3 regions of the Streptomyces sp. NBC_01431 genome follow, and region 1 is predicted to be linked to each of the others. Evidence: riboswitches for the same ligand, from Rfam matches in the RefSeq annotation. Region 1 holds a riboswitch; each other region holds the start of a gene.
What was found. Region 1 has a riboswitch for cyclic di-AMP ahead of OG522_RS17825 (M23 family metallopeptidase). Riboswitches for the same ligand answer to the same signal wherever they lie in the genome.

Region 1 (2,259 bases):
CGCCCGATGACGTCCCCGGTCGCCACCTTCTGCCCCGCGCTGACCGCGATCGACGACTGGTGGCAGAACCAGAGCTCGCTGCCGTCGTCGAGCGTGATCACCGTGCGGTAGCCGTACGCACCAGCCCAGGCCGCCGACTTGACCGTCCCGGAGTGAACCGCCTTGATCGGCGTGCCCGTCGGGGCCGCGAAGTCGAGGCCGGTGTGGTGGCCCGAGGCCCACATCGAGCCGGCCTCGCCGAACGTGGAGGTGATCGTGTACGAGCCGACCGGCAGCGAGTAGCTGGCGGCCAGCTTGGCCAGCCGCTCCTCTTCGGCCTTCTTCGCCGCGGCCTCCGCCGCCGCCTTCTTGTCCGCCGCGGCCTTGGCCGCCGCCGCGTCCTGCTTGGCCTTGGCCTCCGCGGCCGCCTTTTCCGCGGCGGCCTTCTGGGCGGCGGCCTTGGCCTCGGCCACGGCGCCCGCCTTCTGCTGCTCGGCCTGCTGGAGGATGCGGGCGCGCAGCGCCTCACCGGCGTCGGTGGCGCCCTGCTCGGCCTCGGCGGTGGAGAGCCCGGTCATGGTCAGCGGGGAGGCCGCGATCTTCTGGTCGGCCCGCGCCGCCTCGGTCTTCGGGGTGCTCGGGGCGTCGTGCGAGACGAGCTCGCCGACGCCGGGCAGCGACCCGAGGTCCGGCAGGTTCTTGGTGAGCGAGTCGGGCAGCGAGATGGAGACCGGCGGCTTGGTCTGCGCGGTGGCCATGCCGCCCGCGCCGACCGCGGCGATGACGCCGACGCCGAGCACGGTGGAGCTGCGTGCGAGTCCGCCGCGCTGCTTGGCCACCCGGTGCCGGCCGCGTACCGGGCGTATGGACTCCGCGGTCGGGTCCCACTCCTCCCACGTCTCGCTCTGGTCCGGCGCATCGCCGTACAGGGAATCGGGAGAAATCGGGGTGTCGAGGGCAGGCTCGTTGGACGCCACGAGGGCGCGCTCCTTTCCTTCCTTCTCGCCTACCGGGTTAGCTGACGGGTTCGGAGCAGGAAGGTCTCCTACGAGCGCCCGCGAAGGCGCCCGATTCACCCCAAGTTGGTGGTTCCCCGGTTCCCTTGCGGGATTCGGCGCATGCGCGCGGTGCCGCCGTTGCGGCGGCTGGGCCGACCGCGCTGCGTTATCGAACGTTAATAGACACCCGGTCCGGATTCCAAGCCGTTCTCACTGATCGTTAACGGCCGCGGCCTGGACTTAGTACCCACAGCCGGGTCAAACCGGGCGAGTTGACGGCGATTCAGCGCGGCTCGCGTCACCCGGCATTCCTGACGGTGTGTCAAATGTTATGCGGAGGGATACCCCACGGGCACCCACGGTGACCGGCTCTCGCCGCACTCATTTCACGATCCTGACGGTGCGGCGCCGGTCGGGCTGGCCCTCGATGGGCCGGTTCACCGCGAGCAGCGCCATGTCGTCGTTGGTGCCCCCGCCGGTGTAGCGCCGTACGTCGTCCACGAGCGCGTCCAGAACCTCGTCCGGACCGGGGAAGATCGCTCCGAGCAGCCGGGCGCGGGGGTCGTAGAAGACGCCTTCGGCGTCGCGCGCCTCGGACAGGCCGTCCGTATAGAACAGCAGCGTCGACCCCGCCGGGAACGACCGTTCGTCGGACCGGTCCGGCCACACCCCCAGGTCCGCCATGCCGAGCGGCAGCGCGGGTTCCGCCGGGACGAGCACGTCAAGGGCCCCGTCCGCGTGCAGCATCAACGGCTCGGGGTGCCCCCGGTTCACCAGGCGTACGGTGCCGTCGCCGCGCGGGATCTCGCCGAGCAGCGCGGTGGTGAACCCCTCGAACGCGTCGAGCCGGTCACGCCGGGTGCCCTCGCGGGCCAGCGCCCGCTCCAGCCGCCGGGCCACCGCCTCCAGGGAGGACTCCTGTTCGGCAGCCTCGCGGAAGGCGCCGATCACCACGGCGACGGCCTCCACCGCCTGGAGCCCCTTTCCCCGTACGTCCCCGACGATCAGCCGCACCCCGTGGGGGGTGTCCTGCACGGCGAACAGGTCCCCGCCGATGAAGGCGTCGGCCTGCGCCGCCTCGTACCGCGCGGCGACGTGGAGGCCGCCGATGCGGGAGGCGGGCGTGGGCAGCACGGCGCGCTGCGCGGTCTCCGCGATGACGCGGGCGGACGCCAGTTGTTCGTCGCTGCGGCGCAGGATGCGGTTGATGACGAGCGCCAGGCCGCCCACCGTGAGCACGGTGAACAGCTCGCTGGCGCCTTCGCCAAGGTTGGGGAGGTCC
Region 2 (2,259 bases), 3.2 Mb from region 1:
GCGTTGCCGCACGGGGCCGGAAGCAGACCCGGAGGCAGCGGCACCGGTGCGGAGACGGATGGCCGAGCGGTGGTTCCCATGGCGGCTCCCGGGGCGGAACGACTCCCGCGAACACGGGAGTACACGGTCGTCGGGCAGTCACCGTGTTCCGGGGTGACGCACTACCACCCTAGGAACACGCCCGCATGCAGAAACGTGCACCCTCTGAACAGTTCACCCTGCGGGGTGAACGAAAGTTGCACCGCCTTCCGCACGAGTTCCGGCCGCGCAGAGACGAGGGCAGTTTTCGCAGGCAGGGCACCGGTCATCAACCATCGGGCCACTCCCGCCACGCGGGTTTTTCGTCAAGGCGCCAAGACGGTCTTCTGGTGCGGAAGCGGACGCGCTGAGTCACGGACAAGGCAGAGGCCCGGCGCGCCCGTTCACCGGCGCGCCGGGCCCGAAACCTCCCCGTTCGGCGAACGCCTGTCAGTAGGCGCCGAACACGTTGTCGATCGAGCCGTACGTCTTGGCGGCGTAGTTGCACGCGGCGGTGATGTTGGCGACCGGGTCGTAGAGGTCCAGGGAGGTACCCGGCACGTGGAAGGCCTGGAACGTCGGCTGGATGACCTGGAGGAGTCCCTTGGAGGGCGTGCCGGCCACGGCGTTGGAGTCCCAGTTGTTGATCGCCAGCGGGTTGCCGGAGGACTCCCGCATGATGTTGCGGTAGATGCCGTTGTAGCTGCCCGGGATGCCGTGCTGGGCCATGATGTCCATCGACTGCCTGATCCAGCCGTCGAGGTTGTTGGCGTACTTCGGCGCGCTCGTCACGGCGGCGACGTTCTGGACGGAGAGGGTGGTCGGCCGCGCGGAGCGGTCGGCGCGGCCGGACGCGGTGGCCCGGGAGGTGTCGGCCGGGGCCGCCGCGGCCTTGGAGCCGATGGTGAGCTTGATGCCGGGGTGGATCAGAGCCGGGTCCGAGCCGATGGCGGCGCGGTTGTCCTGGTAGAGCTGCTTCCAGCCGCCGCTGACGTTGAGCGCGTCGGCGATCTTGTACAGGGAGTCCCCGGAGACGACGGAGTAGGTCGTGGGGGCTGCCTTCACCGCGGTGATCGGCTTGGCGGGCGCGACGGCCGCCACGGCGGCCTTGACGGTGCCGGTCGGCACCGTTGCGGGCGCAGCGGTGGCCGCGGTCGCACCGATCACCGGCATGGCGAGTACTGCGCCGCCCGTACCCGCGGCCGCGAGGCCCCGGGTGAGCGAGTTGGACTTGGGGCGGCGGTGCTTGCCCTTTGCAGGCATGGTGAATTCCTCTCCTTCGCCTGCGAGGTGAGCTGTCGGGTTCGGACAGGAGCTGTCCGGTCGCAGTGCGTGTGTGCATGCGACTTCACCCCGGAGTCGTTCCGGAAGTCCGGATCGGCGGCTTACCTGGGTCCCCCGCTCCTGCCGTACGTGTGTGGGAGGTTCCGGACGGCGGCAGGATTCGGCGTTCCACCCGGATTGACGGTGAACTTAAGCGAATGGGCCGACTGGAAACAAGGCCGGAATTCAATTCCGATGATCCAGAATAGGGATTCCCGGAACTCCGCGACCCTCGTCGGCCCCTGCCGCGGCCCTCAACTCTCTTGTGCTGGAACGAAAGTGACGTCCGCATCCCCCGCCCATCGATGGAGCCATACGTGACTTACTTCACTCGCCCAGCGAGGTCCTTCACGCCCTGCACACAAAAGCGACGGCACGCAGGCAATAGCACCAATTGCGACATTACCGATCCAAGAACAAGGGGTACTAAAGTCCATTAATTTCGGACAAAAGGCACCTCTCGGTGCAGGTGCGCCCCCGAGACACCCACCCGGCCCCCCGCCCCTTCCGGCAGCACGGCCGACCGCTGGAGATCATTTCGGCGCCGGGGGCCGCACGAGCTGCCGCACACTCGGTGGCCACACAGACGGCGCTTTGATCAAGGAAAGCGCGGCGGAAATCATGAATGCCGTCATGAATTCAGGGCCCTCCCGCAGACCGCTCTCGCTGATCTTCCGGGCGCCGACAGCTGCTGGATATCGGCATTCGCGCCTTCTGGTCGCCGATCCCGCGAGTGGCCGGTCCGGCGTTCACCGTGCGGTGCCCTCCGCGTGACAACGTCATACGCTTTCCCGTCTTCACCCGCGGCGACATTCCCTTACCGGCGGCCAAGTCCGTTACCGCGGCACTGAATCGCTGCGGCGGGGTGTTCGTGGAGCCCGGAGATCGGTGGGGGCCTACAAAGGGAGCGTCATGGTC
Region 3 (2,259 bases), 1.7 Mb from region 1:
GCACGCGCAGTTCGAGGAGGTCGGCGGCCTCCACATCGGTGGGCTCGGCCACCCAGGCACCGGCATGTCTGCGGGTGGTCACGAATCCCTCGGACTCCAGGGTGCGCAGGGCTTCGCGCACCGGGACGCGCGAGACGCCGTAACGGCGGGCGAGTACCTCCTCGGTGAGCCGGCTGCCCCGCCCCAGGACGCCCGAGACGATGTCGTCGCGGATCGCCGTGCATACCGAATGCGCCGGAATGTGCATGGCCGAACCTCCGCATTGATACCCGCGAAACGCGGTCGGAAGACGTCGGCCCATGACTGCCGACGCCTGCCGATGTCTGTTACGCGACTCTATTCCAGGCTCTGTTAATTCCCGGTGACGTGCCAAAACCAAGGGATATCTTTTGGCCAATGCGAAAGGCCCCCGGCGGCATGCCGGGGGCCTTCGGTGAGCGTGGGTCGCCTCAGACGGAGACGCCGTGCGAGCGGAGGTAGGCGACCGGATCGATGTCCGAACCGTAGGTCGCGGCGGTGCGGGCCTCGAAGTGGAGGTGCGGGCCCGTGGTGTTGCCGGTGTTCCCCGACAGCGCGATCTGCTGGCCCGGCTCGACCGTCTGGCCGACGGAGACCTGGATGACCGAGAGGTGGCCGTACTGGGTGTACGAGCCGTCGTTCATCTTGATCACTATGTTGTTGCCGTACGCACCGCCCCAGCCGGCCTCGACGACGGTGCCGAGACCCACCGCGTGCACCGAAGTGCCGCTGTCCGCGTGGAAGTCGATGCCGGTATGGGCGCCGGAGGACCACAGGGATCCGCCGGTCTTGTAGCCGGTGGACACGTAGCTGTTCGCTATGGGAGCGACGAAGGTGTTGAGGCGCTTGCGCTCGGCCTCGCGAGCGGCGCGCTCCTTGGCCTCGCGGTCCGCCGTGGCCCGTTCCTCGGCCTTGCGCTTGGCGGCCGCCTCGGCCTCGGCCTTCGCCTTGGCCTTCGCGGCCGCCTGCTTCTGGGCGTCGGCCTGGGCGCCGAGCTGGCCGGCGAGGGAGTCGCCGATGACGATGGCCTGGGTGAGGCCGGTGTCGGCGACGCTCGGGGCGGCGGTGGCCGGGGAGGCGAGGGTGCCTACGACTCCGGCGGTGGCGAGGGTGGCGATGCCCGCGATGTTCGCGCTGCGGCGCGTCATACGGCTGGGCGCGCGATGCTTCCCGGTGGCACGGGTGAACGCCATGGAGTGGCGGTGTCCTTTCCTTCCATCTCGCCTACCGGGTTAGCTGACGGGTTCGGAGCAGGAAGGTCTCCTACGGGCCCCTCCGCGGGCGGAGGCGTCCGATTCACCCCAGGGACTGAATGGGTCCCCGGCTCCCCTGGCTCGCGCCGTACGGGGACTCGGCGATCACTGTCCGGTGCCGCGGGCGCGACGGGTGGTGACGGACAGCGGGACTGACGCTAGACGGCTCATCTTTCAATCACCAAACAGACACCGGGTTTTGTAGCGCACGCCACATGACAGAGGGGCAACCTCCCAACAAACCGGACAAACCCCTAGATACAGGAGACCCCGGAGGCGCATCCGCCTCCGGGGTCTCCTGTGTGCTCGGTTGCCGAGTGCCTCAATCAGCCTGCGACGACGGTCACTTCACCGATGCCGAGGGCGCGTACCGGCTCCTCGATCGTGGCCGCGTCACCGACGAGGACGGTGACCAGCCGGTCGGCCGGGAAGGCGCTGACGACGGCCGCCGTCGCCTCCACGGTGCCGGTCGCGGCCAGCATCGCGTACAGCTGCGCCTGGTAGTCGTCCGGCAGGAACTGCTCGACCTGGTCGGCCAGCGTCCCGGCGACGGCCGCCGCGGTCTCGTACTTGAGCGGCGCGACGCCCACCAGGTTGTGCACGGCGGCCTCGCGCTCGTCGTCCGTCAGACCCTCCGCGGCCAGCGTGCGCAGCACCTTCCACAGGTCCTCAAGCGCCGGACCGGTGTTGGGGGTGTCCACCGAGCCGCTGATGGCGAGCATCGCCGCGCCGCCTTCGGGACCCGAGCGCAGCACCTGGCCGAAGGCCCGCACCCCGTAGGTGTAGCCCTTCTCCTCGCGCAGCACACGGTCGAGCCGGGAGGTGAGGGTGCCGCCCAGACAGTACGTGCCGAGCACCTGGGCCGCCCAGACCCGGTCGTGGCGGTCCGGTCCGATGCGGCCGATGAGCAGCTGGGTCTGGACCGCGCCGGGGCGGTCCACGATGACGACCCGGCCGGTGTCGTCGGCGGTGATCGGCGGGACGGGGC

Region 2: another riboswitch for cyclic di-AMP. It lies ahead of OG522_RS03470 (transglycosylase SLT domain-containing protein); the one in region 1 lies ahead of OG522_RS17825 (M23 family metallopeptidase).
Region 3: another riboswitch for cyclic di-AMP. It lies ahead of OG522_RS10010 (M23 family metallopeptidase); the one in region 1 lies ahead of OG522_RS17825 (M23 family metallopeptidase).

Annotation. Positions count from the first base shown of each region.
Region 1 covers NZ_CP109496.1:3,883,847-3,886,105, forward strand. Annotated here, with positions in the region: gene OG522_RS17825 (M23 family metallopeptidase) at 1-956, opposite strand, end outside; cyclic di-AMP (ydaO/yuaA leader) riboswitch at 968-1,106, opposite strand; gene OG522_RS17830 (PP2C family protein-serine/threonine phosphatase) at 1,359-2,259, opposite strand, start outside.
Region 2 covers NZ_CP109496.1:706,504-708,762, forward strand. Annotated here, with positions in the region: gene OG522_RS03465 (STAS domain-containing protein) at 1-80, opposite strand, end outside; gene OG522_RS03470 (transglycosylase SLT domain-containing protein) at 469-1,281, opposite strand; cyclic di-AMP (ydaO/yuaA leader) riboswitch at 1,284-1,478, opposite strand.
Region 3 covers NZ_CP109496.1:2,170,505-2,172,763, forward strand. Annotated here, with positions in the region: gene OG522_RS10005 (GntR family transcriptional regulator) at 1-247, opposite strand, end outside; gene OG522_RS10010 (M23 family metallopeptidase) at 450-1,211, opposite strand; cyclic di-AMP (ydaO/yuaA leader) riboswitch at 1,225-1,385, opposite strand; gene OG522_RS10015 (M16 family metallopeptidase) at 1,598-2,259, opposite strand, start outside.